Regions from separate parts of the Paracoccus sp. J56 genome, predicted to be linked through region 1. Evidence: riboswitches for the same ligand, from Rfam matches in the RefSeq annotation. Region 1 holds a riboswitch; each other region holds the start of a gene.
What was found. A riboswitch is a leader RNA that binds a small molecule or an ion and turns the genes downstream of it on or off. The one in region 1 is predicted to bind cobalamin.

Region 1 (7,735 bases):
CACGCCGGCCAGATTGGCAAAGGCGGCCATGTGATCCAGCGTTGCCGCAATCTCGGCCGCGCCGCGAAAGCCGTGCCGCATCATGCCGTCCGCCCAGGCGGGATTGGCAGCGCGGGCACGGGTGACGCGGGCGATTTCCTCGGTCAGGGTGCGGGCGCGCGGCTGGTCCGGGCGCGTGGCGTCAAGGTGGTAAAGCGCCGGATGCGCAGCCCCGATCCGCGCCATGGCGGCGGCAAAGCCCGCCTCATGTGCGGCGTAATCGCTGGCCAGCAGCAGATCGGATTCCGGCAGGTCCTGCGCATGGACAAAGGCGTCAGCCCCCGAAAGCCGCTCACGGATCGCCTGTGGCTGATGGCTGATGCGCCCATCGGCCCCGATGGCATGAGAGGACGCGGCAAGCCATGCCTCGCCCGCCGCGTGCCGCGCCTCATCGCTGAACGTTTCGGCAAGATCGGCAAGGCCGAGGCCGTAAAGCCCGGGCTTGGGGCCAAAGACGCGCGGGATGCGGTGACGATAGGGGTTGTCATCCGGGCTTTCGTCACGAGTCGCCAGCGCCGCGGCCCCGGTCTCGAACAATTGCGCCAGACCGGGGAAAACGTCCCTAAACAACCCCGAGACCCGCAGCGTCACGTCAATTCGCGGCCGGCCCAGTTCGGCCAGCGTAAGGATATCGACCCCCGATACCCGGCCCGAGGCGGCGTCCCAGCGCGGGCGCAGCCCGGCCAGATGCAGCGCCATGGCAAATTCCTCGCCTGCCGTGCGCATGGTTGCGCTGCCCCACAGGTCCACGACCAGCCCACGCGGCCAGTCGCCATGATCCTGAAGATGGCGGCGCAGCAGCTCTTCGGCCAGCCTTACCCCCTGTGCATAGGCATTGCGCGAAGGCACGGCGCGGGGATCGACGGTAAAAAGATTGCGCCCCGTCGGCAGCACATCCTGCCGCCCGCGCGCCGGAGAGCCCGAGGGGCCGGGCGCGACCCTTTGCCCCGAAAGGGCGCGGGTCAGCCCCTCACGCTCGGCCTTGCCACAGGCGCCAGAGCCATAGACATGCAGCCCGTCGCCAAAGCGGCTGTCCTTGAGATCGCAAAGGAAACGGTCGATCAGCGGGATCGCCTCGGCCGGGGCGGCGTCGGGGGGCAGGCCCAGATCCGCCTCGACCCCGGCGGCACGTGCCTCGTCTCGGATGGCAAGGATCAGCCGGTCGCGGCGGCGTGGGTCCAGCCCGTCGGCGGTGGAATATTCGTCAAGCAGCCGCTCAAGATGCGTCAGGCGCTCCGGCAGGGCGGCATCGACAAGGGGCGGCGGCAGATGGCCCAGCGTTACGGCTGAAAGCCGCCGTTTCGCCTGCGCCGCCTCGCCCGGATCGTTGGCGATGAAGGGATAGACGACGGGCAGATCGCCAAGCAGTGCCTCGGGCCAGCATTCATCTGACAGTGCCACCGATTTGCCCGGCAGCCACTCAAGCGTGCCATGTGCGCCCATGTGGATCAGCGCGTCCGCCTGTGTCCTGAGCCACAGGTAAAAGGCAACATATTCGTGGCATGGGGTGCGGGTCAGGTCGTGATAATCCTCGGCCCTTGTCGCGACCTCTCCGCGTTCGGGTTGCAGCGCGATCAGGTCGGCGCCATGGCGCAGGGCGGCAAAGTGAAAGCCACCAGCGGGAGGCGCGCCCCATGCGGCGGCAAGGTCGTCACGCAGACGCGCCGGCAGGCGGGCCAGCGTGGCAAGGTAATCCGCCTGCGGCCAGTGCAGACGCCCGGCCTTAAGCCTGCGGCCCAGATCGTCATGTGGAATGCCAAGCATCGCCCCGGCTGATGCAAGGGCGTCAAGCCCAACCGCATGGGCCAGCTGATAGGTCTTGCCGGGATAGGTCGACAGCACCACTGCGCGGCGTTTTGCGGGCAGGTTCAGCCAAGCCCGCACCCGTGCCGCCGCCGCATTGATGCGCTGATCATCCGGGACGTGGATCATGCGAGAAAATTGCAGATCCGGGTCGCGCTCTTGCGCCTGTTTGAAGCTGATCGCGCCCAGAAAAATGCGGCCATCAACCTCGGGCAGGACCACGTGCATCGCCAGATCTGCGGCGGAAAGGCCGCGTTCTTCTGCGGCCCATAGCTCGCGCGGGGCAGTGGAAAGCGCCACCTGAAAGACCGGGCCGTCGGCCCCGTCAAAGGGCGTCGCGCCAGCATCGTCACGGGCAGAAAAGGCGGTCAGGTTTACCACCGCCGCAACCCCCGGCAGATGTGGCGCCAGCCATTCTGCAAAGCCCGGTGCCTTGAGCGAGGGCGCGAATACTCCGGTTGCGTCCAGTCCCGCGGCGCGCAGGGCGCGGATCATCGCATCGACTGGCGCCAGATCGGCAGAGGTCAGATAGCTGCGGTAAAAGCTGACGAGCAGCCCGGGCTTTGGCCGCTGAATAACGCCGTGATCGGGGTCGTAAAATCCGAACTCGGGGATCGCAGCCTCGCCCTGAACCGGCGCGGTGTGCAGGCCCGCAGCATGCGCCAGCTCTGCCAAGGCCATCTGCGCGGCGACCGCGCCGCCCTGATCGCATAGCGTGGTCAGCCGGCGCAGCACCGGCAACGGCAGCGTCGAATAACGGTCAAGCGTCGGGTCAGGCCGCCCGTCGGCGGGCAGAAAGGCCAGCGCGATACCCCGTCTGCGCGCCAGATCCTGAAGGCTGGCGACTCCATAGGACCAATAGGGTTCACCCCCGATCAGCCGCACCAGAATCGCCCGCGCCCCGGCAAGCGTCGTCTCGCAGTACTGATCGACCGAAACCGGGTGCCGCAGCGCCGAAAGATTGCACAGCCGCAGCGAGGGCAGCCCCCCTGACGCACGGTGCCAGCCTGCAGCGAAAGCGCCGAGATCGCTGTCCGAATAGGACAGTGCGATCAGCTCGGCGGGGCTTTGGCCGGGGTCGGTCGGAACCTCGGTTTCTTCCAGCCCACGGCTTTCGCGAAAGACGACATGCATGGCTTATTCGGCGCTTATGCGGCCAGAACCGCCCTGATCGCGGCCTCGTCGATATCGTCATGCTCGGCAATGACGACGAGGCGCGAGTTGCGGGGGGCATCGCCCCAGGGCCGGTCGTATTGGTGGCGCACCCGTTCGCCCACCGCCTGCACCAGCAACCGCATGGGCTTGCCCAGGACGGCGACATGGCCCTTGACCCGCAGGATGTTCTGTTCCCGCGCCAGCCGTTCGATGCGGGTGGCCAGATCAGCCGGGTCCGCGATCTCGGCCAGTTCGATCACCACCGAGTCGAAATCGTCATGCTCATGATCCTCGGCCCCGTCATGATGGCTGGGGCGGGCGGCAAGGTCATCCTCGGCCGCGGCATTGAGGCCCAGGATGACGCGCGGGTCGATCACCCCGTCAACCAGCGGCAGGATCGGCAGCTTGCGCGGGGCCTCGGCCTCGATGACCGCGCGGGCGGCGGCCAGCCCCTGTTCGCCCGCCAGATCAGCCTTGGAGAGCAGGACGATATCGGCACAGGCGATCTGGTCCTCGAACACCTCGGAAAGCGGCGTTTCGTGGTCAAGGCTGTCATCAGCGGCGCGCTGGGCCTCGACTGCCGCCACGTCGGGGGCAAAACGGCCTGCCGCAACCGCCTCGGCATCGGCCAGTGCAATCACCCCGTCCACGGTGATGCGCGAACGGATCGCCGGCCAGTCGAACGCCTTAAGCAGCGGTTTCGGCAGGGCAAGGCCCGAGGTCTCGATCAGGATGTGGTCGGGCCTGACCGGCATTGCCATCAGCCGTTCAAGCGTCGGGATGAAGTCATCGGCGACGGTGCAACAGATGCAGCCGTTCGACAGCTCCATGATGTTTTCGGCCGGGCAGTTTTCGTCTGCGCAGGATTTCAGGATCTCTCCGTCCACGCCCATTGTGCCGAATTCGTTGACCAGAACTGCCAGCCGCTTGCCCTGCGGGTTCTGCATCAGGTGGCGGATCAGCGTGGTCTTGCCGGCGCCCAGAAAGCCGGTGATGACAGTCACTGGGGTCTTGGTCAGGTCGGTCATGTGCTACCCAATCGGAGGAATGCGCGCGAGGCTGCGCTTGCGGAAAATCGTGACGCGTTCACGCCAGGGGACGATGCCGTCAGATGCGTCGGCATAGGCGGCGGCGCCCTGCATGATCTCGGGGGCGTCATCAGCCGACATGCTGCCATAGACATAGGTCCACCGGCCCGGGCCCGACAGCGCGATCGCCGCGCCATTGGCGCAGGCTGACAGGCATTCGACGGGAACGATACGCACGCCTTGGGGCAGAGTTTCGGCGGTCAGCGCCTGCAACAGACGCAGGCCGGGCACGGGCTCGCCGTCGGGGACGGGCAGGCCGGCGCGGCAGGTGATGCAGACATGCAAGGTGACTGTCATGCGCCCTTCATCCGTTATGGCGGCAGGGCGCGGGGGCGCGACATATGCCCCAAGCCCCAGCAGGAACACCCCGTCCGCCGGTCAATCCTTTGCGCGGGCAGGTCTCCCGGCTTGCGGATTCGGGCCTGTGGAGCCCACGGTCGTCCCGCCTTCCCGGCTTTTGGCCAGTGGCTTATGGGCGACCTTTCCGGTCACGGTCGCGGGGGCGGCTGCTTCCAGGCGGTTGCCTGTCGCATTCCCTCTTAGCCTGTCGTAGGACAGGAACCAGCGCCCCTTGTCTGTGCGCGCCCGGTCCCGACTTGTCAAGCAAAGGAGTGCCCGATGCCGACCGAAGACAACCTTCGCCATGCCGAGAAGATGGCCAGGATCAAAGCTGCGCGTGACCGGATGATGGCTGGAAAGCAGGGCGAAAAGGGACTGATCATCGTCCATACCGGCAAGGGCAAGGGCAAGTCCTCGTCCGGGTTTGGCATGATCCTGCGCTGCATCGCCCATGAGATGCCCTGCGCCGTGGTGCAGTTCATCAAGGGCTCATGGGACACGGGCGAGCGTCGGGTTTTGACCGGACATTTCGGCGATCTGTGCCAGTTTTATGCCATGGGCGAGGGGTTTACCTGGGAAACGCAGGACCGTGAGCGTGACATCGCCGCCGCCCGCGCCGGCTGGGAAAAGGCCAAAGAGCTGATCCGCGATCCCCGCATCCGTATGGTACTGCTTGATGAGATCAACATCGCCCTGCGCTATGATTATCTGGATCTGGACGAGGTGCTGGTCTTTCTGCGCAGCGAAAAGCAGCCGATGACCCATGTCGTGCTGACCGGGCGCAACGCCAGGCCGGAACTGATCGAGCTTGCCGATCTTGTAACAGAGATGGAACAGGTCAAGCATCCGTTCCGCGACGGTATCAAGGCCCAGCCGGGGGTAGAGTTCTAGGACGATGACCGAACCGCAGGACAAGCCAAAACTGCTTTCGGGCGGCAATCCGCAGATCCCAAAGGGATATGGCGAAGCCCCCGTTCGCGCCTATATCGACGCGCTGCCGGGATGGAAGCATCAGGTTGGCGAAAAGCTGGATCAGATCGTCACCCGCACCGTGCCGGGTGTGAAAAAGGCGGTAAAGTGGAATTCGCCTTTTTACGGGGTCGAGGAAGGGGTCTGGTTCCTCAGCTTTCACTGCATGACTAAATATATCAAAGTCGGCTTTTTTCGCGGCGCAGAGCTGGATCCGCTGCCGCCTGTCGCCTCGAAACAGCCCGACGTGCGCTATGTCCATATTCCCGAAGGCCCGTTCGACGAAAAGCAATTCGCCGATTGGGTGCTGCAGGCCAGCCGTCTGCCGGGGCTGAAGATGTAAGGCCCTAGCGCCGCTGCCATTCGGGGGCGGTATTTTCCTGCCAGCCCCTGCGATGCAGCAATGGCGTGTCATCCTCAAACTCAGGCCAGCCGAGGCAGAGAAGGGCCGAGAACTCCCATTCAGGCGACACCTGCAAAAGCGCGGTGATCCGCTGGGGGTCGATGATCGAGACCATCCCCATCCCCAGATTGCGCGCCCGTGCCGCCAGCCATAGCGCCATGATTGCCATGGCGGTCGATTGTTGCAGCGTTTGCGGCATGGTTGCCCGGCCAAGGCCGTGCCCCTCAGAGGGGTCGAGACGGGTAAAGACGGCCAGCCACACCGGTGCGCGATCAAGACCTGCCAGTTTCAATGCATCATATTCCTGTCGCTGCTGGCCCCGATAGTGGCTGGCGGCCTCGGTATTGCAGCGTTGGAACTCGGCCCGGATCCGGTCGCGCAGAGCCGGGGTTTCGACGCGAACCACCCGCCAGGGACGAGAGTTGCCGACGGATGGCGCAAGCTCCATCGCGGCACGCAGCTCATCCAGCAGGGGTTCGGGCACAGGATCGGGGCGGAAATGGCGTATATCGCGGCGCCAGCGTAGGATGCGGTCCAGCGTGGCGCGATCTTCGGGGCCGAACTCCATCACGGTGTAGCGCAGATTGCGTTGTCGGGCAGGCCCTCGGCCCCGGCGCGGATGGCGACCGGGCGTTCGGGGACTGTCAGTTCGATAGCAAGCGGCTGGCCGCCGACGGTCAGGGGGCTGTGATCGTTGGCATTCAGTTCGACCCGCAGCTGATCGCCGGGCGCCAGCGACCCAAGGTGATGGGCGGGGCCATAAAGACGGGCGATCTTGGTGCCGTTCAGGTAAAGATGGGCGTGACCTTCACCCGCGCGGTGGGCCAGACCTGCGTGTTCGGGCGCAAAGCAAAAGCCCTGCGCCTGCACGAACAGGTTCCAGCCGGTGACGCTGTCGGGTTCAAGCCGCGCCGAGGCAGTTGCGCTGCCAGCGGGCAGGTCGATGGCCGTGCCGTGGTGATGCGTCCCGGTCTGTGCGCCATGGCCATTGGCACCGTGGTCGTGGCCGTCCAGCGTGACACCATTCGCGGCGGCGATGACAAAGCCCATGCCGCCGCCGAAGATCAGACCGATCAGCAGCATCGGGATCGAGCGATCCATGTCACTATCCTTGTTCATAGGAACAGCCGGACGATGGCCGCCCGGCTGCGAATGCTTCATTCCCGATCAGGCCGCCTGCGGCACTGGGGCGCCCTGCGCCTCGCGCTGCCAGAGCCAGCCCGAAAGCAGCCCAAGCAGGGTCCATGCCATGGCGCCTACGCCTAGCGAGCGGCCGGCGAATTCGGCTGCCAGTTCGGGCGGGACGGGGCCGGCGTAACTGTCGGGCTGCGGTGCTCCGATCAGATGCGGCGCGATGATCAGGATGATTGCCGCGCCCCATGCCGCCCAGCCTTTGCCAAAGACGATCAGCCACAGGGCAAGCCCGGTCGCAACCGCCGTGCCAAGCCACCAGATCGCGCGAAGCTGCACATCAGCGGCGGCAACGCCCGGCACCTCGGGTGCAAGGCCAAAGGCCGGGGCAAGCTGCATGGTGACAAAACCTGCAAGCCCCCACAGCAGCCCCTGCCGGGCTGATACCGTATTTCCCTGCACCTCGGTCACCGCCATCAGTGCCACCAGCATCAGCCCGTAGCCTGCATAGACCATCATGGTGAACAGAACCGACAGCATGTTGCGGCTCCATTCAAACGGACCGAGGTCCTGATGGGCGCTGACGGTCTCGGCCCCGAAATGGGTCAGTTGGCCCGATTCATACAGTTCGGCATGCAGCAGCACCGGCTGCACGAACCAAAGCTGCAACAGGGCGGCAATCAGCCCTGCTGCAGCGCCAGCGATCAATCCGCTGGTCACTATGCGCGAAAACATCTCAGTGGCAGGGGAAGCCGACGGCGTGACGCGTGTCATGCGCGGCATCATGCAGGGTTTCGGCCTGCACCAG
Region 2 (7,735 bases), on a different contig from region 1:
TGCGGGGTCGAGGGGCGCAGATCGCCCGCCAATGCGACCTTGGTGCCGGGCCGGAACTCGCCGACATCACGCAGGTGACGCAAAAAGCCCTGCGTATAGCCATAGGCGACGCGGTCGGTCAGGGCGCTGACCAGTCCGCGCGCTCCGCTTGTGCCGAAACCCACGCCGCTTTCCGCCATCAGGTCGCTGGTGGTAAAGGGTTTTTCAGTCATGGTCGAACCTCGATGCAGGACGGTCAGTCCAGCGATTCGACAAGCGCGCCGGGCCGGACAGTGGCGAAACCGACGGCGCTGTCGGCTATGTCATAGGGCGTGAACAGATGCCCGGGCATGGACCAGTGCGCCGCAGGTATAAACGACATTGGGCACATGACTTCGCGCCCGGCATCCGAAGGCGAAAGCAGCGGCACCCGTGACCGACCCAATACGCGGGTGGGATCGGCCTTGTCCAGCAGCATCGCCCCGATGCAATATTTACGCATGGCGCCGACGCCATGGGTCAGGATCAGCCAACCCTCGTCCAGTTCGACCGGAGCCCTGCAATTGCCGATCTGCACCAGTTCCCATGGGTGCAGGGGGGCTGCGATCCTTTCGCCTTCGTGCCTGTGAAACAGGTCGTCCGAGCGGATCGGGAACAGGTTTTCATTGTCCTGTCGCGCGATCATGGCGAACTGCCCGTCCAGCCGGCGGGGAACTGCGCCGTCCCCTTGTTGCCGCTGGCCGGACCGGTCAGAGGCCGCAGCCGGAACCGGCGGAAATCATGGGCCATAAGCAGCTCTGAAGTGATGGCTGTGCCGCTATAGGCGTAAGGCGCCGGGGCGGGGTATCGGCGACATACCACCATCCGTGCTTTCGCCCCGCGCCCCGCTGTGGGTGCACCTGAATGGGAAGCGGCTCATTGGTTTGCAGTAATTTGACGACCAGCCCCGTCTTGGCTGCGTCAAAGATCATCTCGCCCAGCGGCTGGGCGTCCGAAGGGGCCGGAATACCGTCATCGCGGCCCCAGGGCTTTGCCCAATATTGCGGCGTCAGCCGCTTTGCACGATGGGAAAGGGTTGAGGATGGAGGGTGAAATTCGGTCCTTGTCTTGTGCGTCTCGATCAGCATCGGCCCGGTCTCCCAAACAGATGATGGTGGATGACGAACATGAAGAGATTGGAATCGCAGGATAATCCTGCCATCCGGGCCTAAGATGGTGGCCGGTCAGCCTTTTTCAGGAGGGGGAGGGGGTGCCCCTGGCGTGCGGCGCGCGCCAGTATCTCGTCAAACCGCGCGCGTGACTTTGGCGGCAGATCGTCGGGCAGGGCGGGGGCATGGGCCTCGCCCACCTCGATCAGCATCACCATGCCCATGGCAAAATGCGGGCTGCACTTGATGCCATAGCTGCCGGGGATGGTCAGGGTGACGCTGAAATCCTCATTGATCCGGGATTTGAAAGGCTTGGCCCCTTCGGGGATCATCCCGTCGATGGACGCGGCATTATGGCCAGGCTGGGTCGGGACAAAGCGTACCGTGTCGCCCGGCGCAATCCGCAGAAACGATGGCTCATAGACCATCACGCCCCGGTCCGAACGGTTGAACATCCGCACCTCATGGGTTTCGGCAAGGACGGGTGTGCCCAGCAGCATGAAGGCAAGAAGGGCGGATTTCATCAGTCACTCCTCAAGACAGCGGAAACGGAAAAGGACGGTGTCGTCGACAGGATCGGTCAAAGCTGTCGCGCCAACGCGAAAGGTTTTGGCCAGCTGTTCGGGGGTCAGGACTTTGGCGGGCGGACCGCAGGCGATCAGCCGGCCCTGGGCCATGACGCCGATACGGTCACAGCCCAATGCCTGATTAAGGTCATGCAGCGCCAGAACCACGGTTACTGGCAGGCGGTGGACCAGCCGCAGCAGTGCAAGCTGGTGATGGATGTCCAGATGGTTTGTCGGTTCGTCCAGCAGCAGCAGGCGTGGGCGCTGGGCCAGAGCGCGGGCGATATGGACACGCTGGCGCTCTCCGCCTGAAAGGGTTTGCCATTGCGCCCCGGCCATATGCTCCATTCCAACCGCACATAGCGCATGCTCAACGATGGCCGCATCGCCCGCGCCAAAGGGGGACAGTGCTGACAGCCATGGTGTTCGACCCAGCCCGACCGCGTCGCGGACGGTAAGTGCCTCGGTCGTTTCGGCCTGTTGCTCGACAAAGGCGATCCGGCGCGCGACCTCGCGCCGGGACAGGCTGGCAAGCGGGGTCTCACCCAGCCACACCCTTCCGGCTGAGGGGGGCAACAGCCCGGCAATCAGCCGCAGCAGCGTGGATTTGCCCGAGCCGTTCGGCCCGATCAGGCCAAAGGTCTCGCCCGGCGCGATTTCCAGCGTCACACCCTCGACAATGGGACGGACACCGGCCCTCCAGCCCAGATTGGCGGTCCTCAGTCTCATGTCCGGCCCCGGCTGCGGATCAGGATCAGGGCAAAGCCCGGTGCACCGACCAGCGCAGTTACCACGCCGATGGCTACCACCTGACCGGGGATCAGTATGCGCGACACAATGTCGGCCGCGATCAGAAAGACCGCGCCTGCAAGCGCCGACCATGGCACCAGCCGGCCATGCCGGGGGCCGACGGCAAAGCGCATGGCATGGGGCACGACCAGCCCGACGAAACCGATCGAGCCGACAAGGCTGACCATGGTCGCGGTCATCAGCGTGGTCGTGCCGATCAGCACCCCCTGCACCCGGCGCAGGGAAATGCCCAGTGCCGCTGCCGATTGCGCACCAAAGGAAAAGGCATCCAGCGCCCTTACATGCCAAAGGCAGGCCAGAAAGCCGATCAGGGCTGCCGGAGCCGCCAGCGACACATCCGGCCAGCGCACGCCCGACAGATTGCCGAGCAGCCAGAACATGATGCCCCTTGCCTGTTCGGCATTGGCCGACCTGGCGATGAAAAAGCTGGTCAGCGCGTTGAACAGCTGCGAACCCGCGATCCCCGCCAATACCAGCTGGGCGGGGCCGCCTCCGGCAGCTCGCGCCAGCGCCGCGACCAGGCCAAAGGCCAACAGCGCCCCGGCAAAGGCGCCCGATGACAGGCCCAGCGCGCCGCCGCCAAGGCCAAGGATCGTCACCGCGACCGCGCCGGTCGACGCCCCTGCTGATACCCCCAGCAGATAGGGGTCAGCCAGCGCGTTGCGGATCAGCGCCTGCAAAACCACCCCGGACAGCGCCAGTCCCGCGCCGCAGGCAGCCGCGACCAAAGTGCGCGGCATGCGATAATTCCAGATGATCGCCGCATTGATCGAGTCCACCGGATATCCGGCACCAAACAGCTTGTTGGCCAGCACCGCCAGCACGGTATCAGGGGGCAGGGGCATTTCGCCTATGATAACCCCGGCAAGGATCGCCACCGTCAAAAGGCTGCCTGCCAAGATCCATCGCCACCCGGGCGCGCGCGGGCGATAGCTGCGGACCGTCGCGACCGTCATTCGAGGTTAAAGGCCGGCAGCGCCCCGGCCAGTGTTTCAAGCGCCGAGACATTGCGGATCGAGGGGTCCATCGAATGGGCGTCAAGCACCACGATCCGGTCATTGCGAACCGCTTCCATCTGGCTGGTTACCGGGTCGGACTTCAGGAACTCGAGCTTCCGTTCGTAATCGTCAGCCTCGAACCGGCGACGGTCCATCCGGGCGATGACGATGACCGAAGGATTGGCGCGGGCGATGGTCTCCCAGCTGACGGTCGGCCATTCCTCATCGCTTTCGATGACGTTCTTCAGCCCCAGTTTTTCCATCATATAGGCGGGTGGTCCCTTGCGGCCCGCGACATAGGGATCAACGTCCATCTCGGCCGACGAGAACCAGAACACGGCCGAGGCATCTTTCAGGTTCAGCGACCGGGCGTTTTCAACTGCCGCCGCCTCGCGCGCCTTCAGATCGGCGACCAGTGCCTCACCCCGTTCCGGCACGTCAAAAATCTGTGCCAGTTCAAGAACGCCGGCATGAACGGATTCCATCTGGAACATGGCATTGCGGGTCCCGTCCGAGCCGCTGCTGTTGTCTTTGTTCCAGCAGTCCGCGGGCAGCACATAGGTCGGGATGCCGACATCGGCAAATTGCTCACGCGTGGCGACGATTCCTTGAGGACCGATGTGCCATTCGTATTGCACAGTGACCAGGCCGGGCTTTTTCGCCACCACCGATTCAAAGCTCGGGTCGTTGTCGGCCAGCCGCTCGATCGAGGCATTCACCTTGCGGTATTCGGGCAGGACCTCGCTGAACCAGACGGCAGTGCCCTGGACCTTGTCGGCCAGCCCCAGCGAATAAAGGATCTCGGTCGCGGCCTGTCCGACACTGACCACGCTGTCAGGTGCATGGCTGATGGTCAGATCGACGCCGCAGTTTTGCAGCCTCAGCGGATATTGGGTCTGTGCGCCTGCGGGCAGGGTGGCAAGGATCATGGTGGCCGCGCCAAGCAGCGCGGCAGTCAGTGTGCGGGCAAACATGAATTGTCTCCGGTTGTGAGGGCAGCCAGGGACGGGAGGAGAGGAGCGGCCCAAAAACTGACAAGCGCCCTTGCCTTGCGGCAGGGCCTGATGCTGGCTGGGACGGGCGCGGCAAGGCACCCTTTGGGCAAATTCATCGAACACCTCCCCGGACACCCCGCCCGGGCTGCGTTGAAACGGGTGTCGGCAGGTCTCCTGACTGGCGGGTCGCGGGGCTTTCCACGGCCTTCCCGTGGCGCATGGCCACAGTGGCATTTTCGTGGATGTCCTCGCCGCCTACAGTTGCGGGGGCAGTTCCGGTTCACCGGACAGGTCCGGTGGCGGATTCCCTTTCAATTCCATATGGAAACCGACACCGGGCAACTACCCGCCAAATTGCGGATGAACAAGGTAAATCTGGCTTCCATGGCAGGGACCGCCCCCACAGGCCGGGAAGGGCCAAGGAAAACCGCGTCAGGATGGGGGAGTGGTGTATCCTGTCGTGGCCTTTCCGGCCCTCGCATGATGCGCGTCACATGGAGCCCGGCCGGCGCATCTGAAATTGTCAGGTCATGAAAGCGGATCAGCTGTTATATCAGTGGGTTACGCCACTGCCGCCGACCACGGCAATGTTATATGGCCTGCCTTCGACCGGTACGGTGCCGACCTCGCTGAAATCCTTGGTCGAGATGCGCCGGATCAGCCCGGCATTCGGGTCGCTCAGCACGATCTCGTCCCCGGCGACGGCAATGCGCGGGCGCGGATCGTTCCAGTGGCCGTCCATCGAATATGGCGCGGTGACCTTGGTGCTGTCGCTGAGAGCGGCGTCAAGCAGGTTCACACGGTGCAGGCTGCCATCTTCGGTCAGGACATAGCCTGTCGCGGGGCTGGCTGGGTCTAGCGCGAAATCCACCCGGCGGAACGGCAGGTCGATATAGCGATAATGCGGGGCCTCTTCGGGGTCGATGACAACCAGGCCCTTGGGTCCGAAATTGCCCAGAAAGATCTGCATCCCGGATGAGCCAAGCAGGGTCCCGGTGGTTACATCTTTGGGCAGATCCTCGGGATAGGGCAAAAGCCTGTATTCCGGCCCCTGATCACCCGCCTTGACGGTCAGCACGCCCTCTTTGCAACCGGCGGCCAGATAGGCGCCCGAGAAAGCCTCGCCATGGATGGCGGTGCAGGTGGCCAGATTGCCCGTGGGGTTGCCTTTGGCGTCAAAGGCTTGCAGGCCCAGACGCGGTACCGAGGCATCGCCCTCGACCGGTTCGTCCGAGGCGACGGTCGAAAGCCAGCTTTTTCCCAGTGGCGTGACAAAGCCATGATGGGCGCGGGCCTGTGGGAACTTCACCGGCTCGACCTTGCCCGCGGCCAGCGCGGCGCTGTCGAGAATCTCGGCATAGCTGCCCTTGTCATAATTCAGCACCACCTTGCCGTCATGGGCGACAAGGTGAAAGGGCCGGGGTCCCGACAGGTGCAGGTCGATGGCTGCGGGTTCTTTGACCTCAAGGTCCTGATGATCGCCATGATCGTGCAGTGAGATACCGCTGCGGATGAATTGCACGGTATCGGCCTCGGACTGGACTGCGGCGACCACCGCACCGCCCGCGACCGGATAAAGCTTGACCTGTCCAGTGGTCTGGAAAGTCCAGCGATGCGCGGGCTTGGACAGGTCAAAGGCGGTGATCTGCCCTTTCTCATGATCGCCCACAAAGACACGGTAAACGGTGTCATCCTTGTGGTCATGGGCAATGCCGGTACCAGCAAGGATCAGGGTCAGGGCGCTGGCACCCGCAAATTGTCTGAGCATGATTAGCCTCCTTGGTCGTTCGGAATGGGTTGCGGTTAGCTTGCCCGGTTTCCGCTGGTCCCTGCAGGGCAGCAGGGACCGGCTGCAGAAAACTGCAGTTCCGGGGCGGGACCGGAGCATCGCTGGCGACGGACTCAATTTAGTAATGTTATTACATTAACAAAATGGAACGACAAGAGACTTGCCTCGGGAAAATGCCGCCGGATCTGCGGATCAGGGGGAGCGCCGCTTGCTCCCGGACAAAACAGAGATCGCCATCGGAGCTTCCATGCGGCGGACAACATGTGTTCGCTGTAGCGAGGTTCTGAGCCCGCCTTTCACCATGATCGTGATACAGCATCACGCATGACCTGACGGGCAGGGCCGATCAGGAGCATTTCCGCGCCAGCGGCGGTTCAGTGCCAATTACCGCACAAAGGCTTGCCGGGGATAGGCCGCAGAGCCGCCGAGTGCTGGTCGAGAAGCGGGTGTCGCTGTCCGGCGGTGCGGGCAATGGCGGCGGTTTGGCTACGATCTCGACCACGCTGATGCGGTCCGTTGCAAGACCTGCTAGGCTGGCCCGGACATCGTCATAGCAAGAGCAGGAGGCTCGGATGAGCTGGAACCCCACTCAGAACCCGGATTGCCCCGAAAACATGGGTCTCGACTCGATCGAGACGCTGATCATCCCGCGCGCCCGCGATCTGGGCGGGTTCGAGGTGCGCCGCGCTTTGCCCGCGCCGCGCCGGCAGATGGTGGGGCCGTTCATCTTTTTTGACCAGATGGGCCCGGCCGAGTTCCTGACCGGGGGCGGCATCGACGTGCGGCCCCACCCTCATATCGGGCTGGCGACGGTGACCTATCTTTATCAGGGCGAGTTTCACCACCGCGACAGCACCGGGGCCGATCAGATGGTTTATCCGGGCGAGGTGAACTGGATGATCGCCGGCAATGGCGTCACCCATTCCGAACGCACCAGCGCCGAGATGCGCCAGCGTCCCGGTTCGCTCTTTGGGATCCAGACCTGGGTTGCGCTGCCTGAAAGCCAGGAGGACCGCCCCGCCGCCTTTGAACATCACGGCAAAGAAGCGCTGCCTTTCCTTGAGGCCGAGGGCAAGCAGGCCCGCCTGATCCTTGGGACGGCGTGGGGTGAACGCGCCCCGGTCAAGACCTTTACCGAGACCTTTTATGCCGATGTGATCCTGTCTGCGGGTGCCGCATTGCCACTGCCGGATGAGCATGAGGACCGCGGTGTCTATGTCGTCGAAGGCAGTATTCTGGTAGCGGGAGAGACCTTTGAGGCCGGTCGGATGATGGTGTTCCGCCCCGGTGACCACATCAGCCTGAAGGCGGGCGAGACGGGCGCGCGGCTGATGGTTCTGGGCGGCGAGACGATGAACGGGCCGCGCTATATTTCGTGGAACTTTGTCGCCTCGTCACGCGAACGGATAGATTCAGCCAAGCAGGCCTGGGCCGAGGGCGATTGGGATCA
Region 3 (7,735 bases), on a different contig from region 1:
GCCGCGCGGCAGTATTTCCTGCAGCACGTCAATCAGAACACCGTCTTCTTTCACTCTCTGGACGAAAAGCTGGGCTATCTGGTCGATGAGGGCTATTACGAGGCCGAGGTCCTTGACCAGTATCCGCGCGAGTTCCTGCACCGGATCTGGGAAGCCGCGTTCCGCCGCAAATTCCGCTTTCCGACCTTTCTTGGCGCCTTCAAATACTACACCAGCTACACGCTGAAGACCCGCGACGGCCAGCGCTATCTGGAACGTTACGAGGACCGGGTGGTCATGGTCGCGCTGGCACTGGCGCGCGGCGATGAGGTGCTGGCGATGCGCTTTATGGAGGAAATCCTTTCAGGCCGGTTCCAGCCTGCAACGCCGACATTCCTTAACGCCGGAAAAAAATCGCGGGGCGAGCTGATCTCGTGCTTCCTCCTGCGGGTCGAGGACAACATGGAATCGATCGGCCGCTCGATCAATTCGGCGCTGCAGCTCAGCAAGCGCGGCGGCGGGGTCGCACTGATGCTGACGAACCTGCGCGAGTCGGGTGCTCCGATCAAGGGGATCGAAAACCAGTCCTCTGGCGTCGTGCCGGTGATGAAGCTGCTTGAGGACAGCTTCAGCTATGCCAATCAGCTGGGCGCGCGTCAGGGTGCAGGTGCGGTCTATCTGCACGCCCATCACCCCGATATCATGCGCTTTCTGGACACCAAGCGCGAGAACGCAGACGAAAAGATCCGCATCAAGACGCTGAGCCTTGGCGTCGTTATCCCAGATGTGACCTTTGAGCTCGCCAAGCGTAATCAGGACATGTACCTGTTTTCGCCCCATGACGTTGAGCGGGTCTATGGCGTGCCCTTCTCGGAAATCCCGGTGTCCGAGAAATATGCCGAGATGGTGGACGACAAACGCATCCGCAAGAAAAAGATCAACGCCCGGGCCTTTTTTCAGACCCTGGCCGAGATTCAGTTCGAAAGCGGCTATCCCTACATCATGTTCGAAGACACGGTGAACCGCGCCAACCCCGTCGCGGGCCGCATCAGCATGTCGAACCTGTGCAGCGAGATTTTGCAGGTTAATGAGGCCTCGGAATATAATGAGGACCTTAGCTACAGTCATCTGGGCACGGATATTTCCTGCAACCTCGGCTCGCTCAATATCGCGGCGACCATGGACGGGCCGGATTTCGGCGCAACCGTCGAGGCAGCGATCAGGGCCCTGACCGCAGTGTCAGAGATGTCGGCGATCAATGCCGTGCCCTCGATCCGGCGCGGCAATGACGAAGCCCATGCCGTCGGCCTTGGCCAGATGAACCTGCACGGCTATCTCGCACGCGAACACATCCATTATGGCAGCCCGGAAGGGGTCGAGTTCACCAGTGTCTATTTTGCCGCCATCGCCTATCACGCGATCCGTGCGTCGAACCTGCTGGCGCAGGAAAAGGGTCGCAGCTTTGCCGGATTCGAGAAATCAAAATATGCCGACGGCTCGTTCTTTGACAAATACCTGAGCCGCGACTGGCTGCCGACGACGCCCGAGGTCGAACGCCTGTTCCAGAACATCCCCCTGCCGCGGCGCGAGGACTGGGCCAGGCTGAAAGACGATGTGATGGCCCACGGCCTTTACAATCGCAACCTGCAGGCGGTACCGCCGACGGGCTCGATCAGCTATATCAACAACTCGACGAGTTCGATCCACCCCATCGTCGCCAAGATCGAGATCCGCAAGGAAGGCAAGATCGGCCGGGTCTATTACCCCGCGCCCTACATGACGAACGAAAATCTGGACTATTACCGCGATGCCTATGAAATCGGGCCCGAAGCGATCATAGACACCTATGCGGCGGCGACTGAACATGTCGACCAGGGCCTGTCCCTGACTTTGTTCTTTCCTGCCGAGGCGACGACGCGCGATATCAACCGCGCCCAGATCTACGCGTGGAAAAAAGGGATCAAGACGATCTACTATATCCGCCTGCGTCAGACCGCATTGGAAGGTACCGAAGTGCAGGGCTGTGTTTCTTGCACGCTCTGAGCGGGGGCTGTCTGCCCCCGCACCCCCGAGGATATTTGTACACGAAAGAAAGGCTCTTCGGATGAAGGACCAAGCGCCGCGCCTGCCTTTGCGGGCGATCAACTGGAACCGGCTGGAGGACGAGAAGGATCTGGAGGTCTGGAACCGTCTTACGGTGAATTTCTGGCTGCCTGAAAAAGTGCCGCTGTCAAACGACGTGCAAAGCTGGGCAACGCTGCGGCCCGAAGAGCGCGAACTGACCATTCGCGTCTTTACCGGGCTGACGCTTCTGGACACGATCCAGAACTCGGTCGGCGCGCCGGCGATGATGCCCGACGCCCTGACCCCCCATGAAGAGGCGGTGCTGTCGAATATCTCTTTCATGGAGGCGGTACACGCGCGCAGCTATTCTTCGATCTTTTCGACGCTCTGCCTGACGCCAGAGGTGGATGCAGCCTTTCGCTGGGCTGAGGAAAACCCGCATCTGCAGCAAAAGGCGCGGCTGGTGGTCGATGAGTACCAGGCCGGTTCCTCGCCACTGAAGCGCAAGATCGCCAGTGTCTTTCTGGAGAGCTTTCTGTTCTATTCCGGCTTTTACCTGCCGATGTATTGGTCAAGCCGCGCCAAGCTGACCAATACCGCCGACCTGATCCGGCTGATCATCCGCGACGAGGCCGTGCATGGCTATTACATCGGTTACAAATATCAGCGCGGTCTTGAACGGCTGGACGAGGGTGAGCGCGCCGCGCTTAAGGATTTCGCCTTTTCGCTGATGTTCGACCTGTATGACATCGAGGCGAAATATACCGCCGAGCTTTATGACGGCATCGGTCTGACCGAGGATGTCAAAGCCTTCCTGCATTACAATGCCAACAAGGCGTTACAAAACCTTGGCTATGAGGCTCTGTTCCCGCCCCAGGCCTGTGAGGTGAACCCGGCGATCCTTGCCGCCCTGTCGCCCGATAGCGAAAACCATGATTTCTTTAGCGGATCGGGGTCAAGCTATGTGATCGGCAAGGCTGTCGCCACTGAGGATGAGGACTGGGATTTCTGATCCCGGCCCTATCCGCGCGCCCGTCTTTGCGCGATGGCCGAGCAGACGAGCAGTTGCGTCATGTGATAGATCATCACCGGCAGCACGGTAGCCCCCACCGCTGCTGCCGGAAAGATTGCCGTGGCGATGGGCAACCCGCTTGCCAGGCTTTTGGTCGAACCACAAAAGAACAGCACGGCCTGATCTTGGGGTGGTAGGCGGAAGAACCGTCCCGCACCCGCCATGATCCCCATGGCCAGCGCCAAAAGCAGCGCCGTGACCAGAAAACACAGGATCAGCCCCGGAGCAGGGATCGCCGACCAGATCCCCGCGACCGTTCCTGCGCCAAAGGCTGAATAGACGATCAGCAGGATCGAGCCCCGGTCGACCACCATGGTCAGTAACCGGTGACGCCGAACAAAACCTCCGATCCAGCGGCGGGTAAGTTGCCCGACGGCAAAAGGCAGCAGGATCTGGACCGCGACTTTCTGGATCGCGTCGAGGCTTGCGCCTCCGCCTTCCTGATGCAGAAGATGGGTGACGAGCAGCGGGGTCAGCACCACGCCTACAAGGTTCGACAGAGAAGCCGCGCAGATCGCCGCCGGCACATTGCCATAGGCAATCGAGGTGAAGGCGATCGAGCTTTGTACCGTCGAGGGCAGCACGGCAAGAAACATCAGGCCCATGGTCAGTTCAGGCCCCAGCACCTGGCCAAACAGTGCCGCCAGCCCGAGCCCGAGCAACGGAAACAGCACATAGGTCGCGGCAAAGGTCAGTCCCTGCAGGCGCAGGTTCAGCAGCCCTGCCTTGACCGATGCCGGATCCAACCGCGCTCCGTACAGAAAGAAGAGCAGCGTTACAGCCCAGAAGGTCGCCCCTGACAGCAGATCCGCCGCCATGCCGCGCGCAGGCAGGAACAAGCCCAGCAACACCATGCCAAGCAAGAGCAGCATGTAGGTGTCGATGCCGATCCGTTTCAATGCGTTCATCCCTGACCTCCTGACGCGGATGCCCCCTGTCTCATACAGATCGGCGGCGGGCACAAGGCGGGGATCACGGATCATGCCGTTGCGCCCTGAACGCAGGGGCAGCATACCGCCAGGGGCTGTTGCCGCGATGACGCTTGACAGCTGATGCTGCTGTGCGGCAATGCAAAGCCGCTACGGTTCCGGCGCTTCAGCCGGATGAAAAGGGAACGCCGGTACGCCTTATGGTCCGCGAAGGACCGGGGCAAGTCCGGGGCTGCCCCCGCAACTGTATGCGGAGAGCGATGGTCGATGATGCCACTGGGATAAAACCCGGGAAGGCCGGCCCGAGCAATGATCCGCAAGCCAGGAGACCTGCCGCAGCGATCACCCATTTCCGGCGCGGGGTGCGCCAGGAAAGCGGCCATCCCGCAGAGGTGACATTCACCATCCCGCAGGCTCAGCCCAGAGCCTTTACGGGATATTCTGCAATTCGCGGGTCAGTGACCCGCACTGGAAAGGCCAGGTCGGAATGTTCAGAACCACCGTTTCCCTTATCGCCATTACCGCCGCGCTGCTGCCTGTGATCGTGAGCGCCGAGGAGGTCCCCGAAACCGTGATCCTTGATCAGGTCATATTGTCGGGCGGCCTCTCTCCGGTCGTCGAAAGCGCCTATGGCCGCGCCTATACCGTCCTGACCGCCGAAGATCTGCAACAGCGCCGCGTCACCACGGTTCAGGACGCGCTGCGCACCGTCCCCGGCCTGTCTGTCACCTCGACCGGAGAGTCGCTGACCAGTATCCGTATTCGCGGCGGTGAGACCAACCATGTCTTGGTGCTGATCGACGGGGTCGAGGCCAACTCTCCCGGTAGCGGGGACTATACCTTCAGCGGAATGCTTGCCGAGGATATCGAGCGCATCGAGGTGCTGCGCGGGCCACAATCGACCATCCACGGCGCCAATGCCGCATCGGGCGTGATCTCGATCACCACCCGCCAGGCCCGCACCCCCGGCCTTCATTATGGCGGAACGGTCGAGGTCGGCGGGCTCGGAACCCGCACGGCCAGTGCCTATGTGCAGGCGCGGGGTGAGCGCGGCGGCATCAGCCTGTCGGCCGTGTCACGGCGCAGCGATGGCGAGGATACATCCCGCACCCCGGGCGGGGATACCGACTTCAACGACCACGACACACTGGGCCTGACCGGCTCGTACGAATTGACCGATGGGATAAGCGCGGGCTTTACCCTGCGCCGCCGCTGGCAGGAATATGGCTATGACGGGACGAGCTGGACCGCCGTAGACTCTCCCGATGATTATGTGATTGATACGCCCTTTACCGCCAAACGCAACGAAACCTATGGTTCGCTCTGGTTAGAGGCAGCGGCGCTGGAGGGGCGGTTTTTGCACCGCTTCGTTCTGTCCGGCTCGAACCAGACGGCAGATCATTTCAACGCAGGTGTCCCGGATTACGACGATGCCTCGCGGCTGCGGGATATCAAATATACCGGCAGTTGGGCACTGGACGGCGGCCATGTCCGCGATGCTCAGCAAAAACTAAGCGTGGCGCTGCAAGCAAAGCGCGAGACTTACGAAACTTCGAACGCTTACGGGGCGAACCGTTACGAGCGCGACAGCAAATCGGTGGCGCTGGAATATCAGGGCCAGTTCGACAACGGCCTTGGCATTCAAGCCGGGCTACGCCGCAGCTTCAACGACGTTTTCCGCGATGCCACCACCTGGAGCATCGCCAGCGCCTGGGCCCTGCCCGACCGCGACTTGAGGCTGCGCGCAGCAGCGGGCAAGGCAACCGTCAACCCGACCATGTTTGAACTTTATGGCTATACCTCAGGCACCTATCGGGGCAATCCGGACCTACGCCCCGAGACCAGCCACAGCTATGAACTGGGCGTGGACTGGACCTTTGCCGAGGGGCGGGCAAATCTGGGCGCGACACTTTTTACCAGCAAGGTCGAGGATATGATCACCGGCGCTGGCACCACCTCACAAAACATCTCTGGCACCAGCACCCGCAAGGGATTCGAGCTTGAGCTCGACTATGATGCGACCGACTGGCTGCGTCTGGGCGCAACCTATACCTATATGGACGCCCGGACCGAGGACGGAAAGCCGGTTCCCCGTCAGCCGCGCCATCAGCTGGGTCTGCGCGCCACGGCCGATTTTGCACAGGGTCGAGGCTCGGTTACCGCCGATCTGCGCTATGTTGCGGACAATTATGGGCAGGAATGGTTCAACACCGTATGGCCCGCAATTCCCGCCACGACCAAGCTGCCCGACTTTGTGACCGTGAACCTTGCTGCGCAATATGATCTGACCGACAATCTGCGCCTGACCGGACGGGTGGTGAATCTCTTTGACGAAGATTACTCCGAGGCTTGGGGATATTACGGTCAGGGCCGCACGGCCTATGTGGGGCTGACGGCGCAATGGTAGTACGGCTGGGGCTGATCCTTGGCCTGATCGTCGGCCTGGCCCAGCACGCGGCGGCACAGCCACCGCGTCGGGTCCTGTCGATGAATCTTTGCACCGACCAGCTGGCGCTGATGCTGGCTGCGCCAGGGCAGCTCGTCTCGGTCTCGGCCCTAGCAGCGGACCCCAGCTCGTCGGCCATGGCGAAAGAGGCAGCCCCTCTGCCCGCCAATCACGGTCTGACCGAGGAAATCTATCTCATGCAGCCCGATCTGGTGGTGGCCGGGGCCTGGTCCTCGCCCGAGACGATCCGGCTGTTGCAGCGCCTTAACATCCCGGTCGAGGTCTTTCCGGTTGAAAACGACCTTGCCGGCATCCGCGCCAATATCCTGCGCATGGGCAAGGTGCTGGGCCGCGATGCCGAGGCACAGCGCCTGATCGCGCGTTTCGACGCGGATCTGGCGTTACTGTCCGATCCCGCCCCCGGCCCGCGCCCACGCGCGGCGCTATATGCGGTGAACGGCTACAGTTCGGGCCACAACAGCCTTGCCGGGCAGATCATCGCGCTGGCCGGTTTTGACAATATTGCTGATGAACTCGGTCTGCCTGCGGGCGGGATACTGGCGCTTGAGCGGCTACTGATCGCGGACCCCGACCTGCTGGTCGAGGGGCGGCGTTATCCCGGGGCCGCCCGTGGGCAAGAGCTGCTTGAGCATCCCGCGCTGAAGGCGCTTGGTCAGGACAAGTCGACGGTGGTCATGTCAGACCCCGACTGGGTCTGCGGGACGCCCTATATCCTGCGCGCCGTCGCCCAGATGCGCGAGGCACGCCTCGCCTTGCAGGAGGGGCCATGACTCAAAGCCGCTATTCGCTGACCATCGCGGGTCTGGTTGCGCTGGTCGCAGTGCTGTTTCTGGCCTCGCTGCTGACCGGACCGGCCGCAATGGGCACTGGCCAAAGCCTTGCCGCGCTATTTGGCCGGGGCGATGAAATGCTGGTGCTGATCATGCGCGAATTGCGCCTGCCCCGGGCCATTCTGGGACTGTTTGTCGGCGCCGCGCTTGGCATGTCGGGGGCGGTGATGCAGGGTTTCCTGCGCAACCCTCTGGCCGAGCCGGGGCTGATCGGCACCAGCGCCTCTGCCTCTCTTGGCGCGGTGCTGGCGATCCACACCGGGCTGTCGGCGGCATGGGCGCTGGCCCTGCCCGTTGCGGCATTGGCCGGGGCTGCCTTGTCGGTGGTGCTGGTCCTGATGCTGGCCGGGCCGCGTGGCGGGGCGCTGGCACTGATCCTTGCCGGTATCGCCAT

Region 2: it holds a riboswitch for cobalamin, as region 1 does, so the genes downstream of both, M511_RS05680 (ABC transporter substrate-binding protein) here and M511_RS03725 (DUF1636 family protein) in region 1, are expected to answer to the same signal.
Region 3: it holds a riboswitch for cobalamin, as region 1 does, so the genes downstream of both, M511_RS13965 (TonB-dependent receptor plug domain-containing protein) here and M511_RS03725 (DUF1636 family protein) in region 1, are expected to answer to the same signal.

What each region holds. Positions count from the first base shown of each region.
Region 1 is NZ_JAFL01000003.1:194,515-202,249, reverse strand. It holds gene cobN (cobaltochelatase subunit CobN) at 1-2,976, opposite strand, end outside; gene cobW (cobalamin biosynthesis protein CobW) at 2,991-4,025, opposite strand; gene M511_RS03725 (DUF1636 family protein) at 4,029-4,382, opposite strand; cobalamin riboswitch at 4,462-4,666, opposite strand; gene cobO (cob(I)yrinic acid a,c-diamide adenosyltransferase) at 4,704-5,315, shown strand; gene M511_RS03715 (DUF1801 domain-containing protein) at 5,320-5,736, shown strand; gene bluB (5,6-dimethylbenzimidazole synthase) at 5,741-6,364, opposite strand; gene M511_RS03705 (hypothetical protein) at 6,364-6,897, opposite strand; gene M511_RS03700 (CbtA family protein) at 6,964-7,662, opposite strand; gene M511_RS03695 (CbtB domain-containing protein) at 7,664-7,735, opposite strand, start outside.
Region 2 is NZ_JAFL01000005.1:167,954-175,688, forward strand. It holds gene M511_RS05650 (phosphomannomutase) at 1-212, opposite strand, end outside; partial or broken gene M511_RS05655 (hypothetical protein) at 236-688, opposite strand; gene M511_RS05660 (cupin domain-containing protein) at 729-1,106, opposite strand; gene M511_RS05665 (pseudoazurin) at 1,187-1,651, opposite strand; gene M511_RS05670 (ABC transporter ATP-binding protein) at 1,655-2,422, opposite strand; gene M511_RS05675 (FecCD family ABC transporter permease) at 2,419-3,459, opposite strand; gene M511_RS05680 (ABC transporter substrate-binding protein) at 3,456-4,475, opposite strand; cobalamin riboswitch at 4,644-4,844, opposite strand; gene M511_RS05685 (metallochaperone AztD) at 5,050-6,264, opposite strand; gene M511_RS05690 (pirin family protein) at 6,858-7,735, shown strand, end outside.
Region 3 is NZ_JAFL01000019.1:38,800-46,534, reverse strand. It holds gene nrdE (class 1b ribonucleoside-diphosphate reductase subunit alpha) at 1-2,022, shown strand, start outside; gene nrdF (class 1b ribonucleoside-diphosphate reductase subunit beta) at 2,084-3,055, shown strand; gene M511_RS13970 (bile acid:sodium symporter family protein) at 3,064-4,023, opposite strand; cobalamin riboswitch at 4,181-4,396, shown strand; gene M511_RS13965 (TonB-dependent receptor plug domain-containing protein) at 4,532-6,451, shown strand; gene M511_RS13960 (ABC transporter substrate-binding protein) at 6,445-7,281, shown strand; gene M511_RS13955 (FecCD family ABC transporter permease) at 7,278-7,735, shown strand, end outside.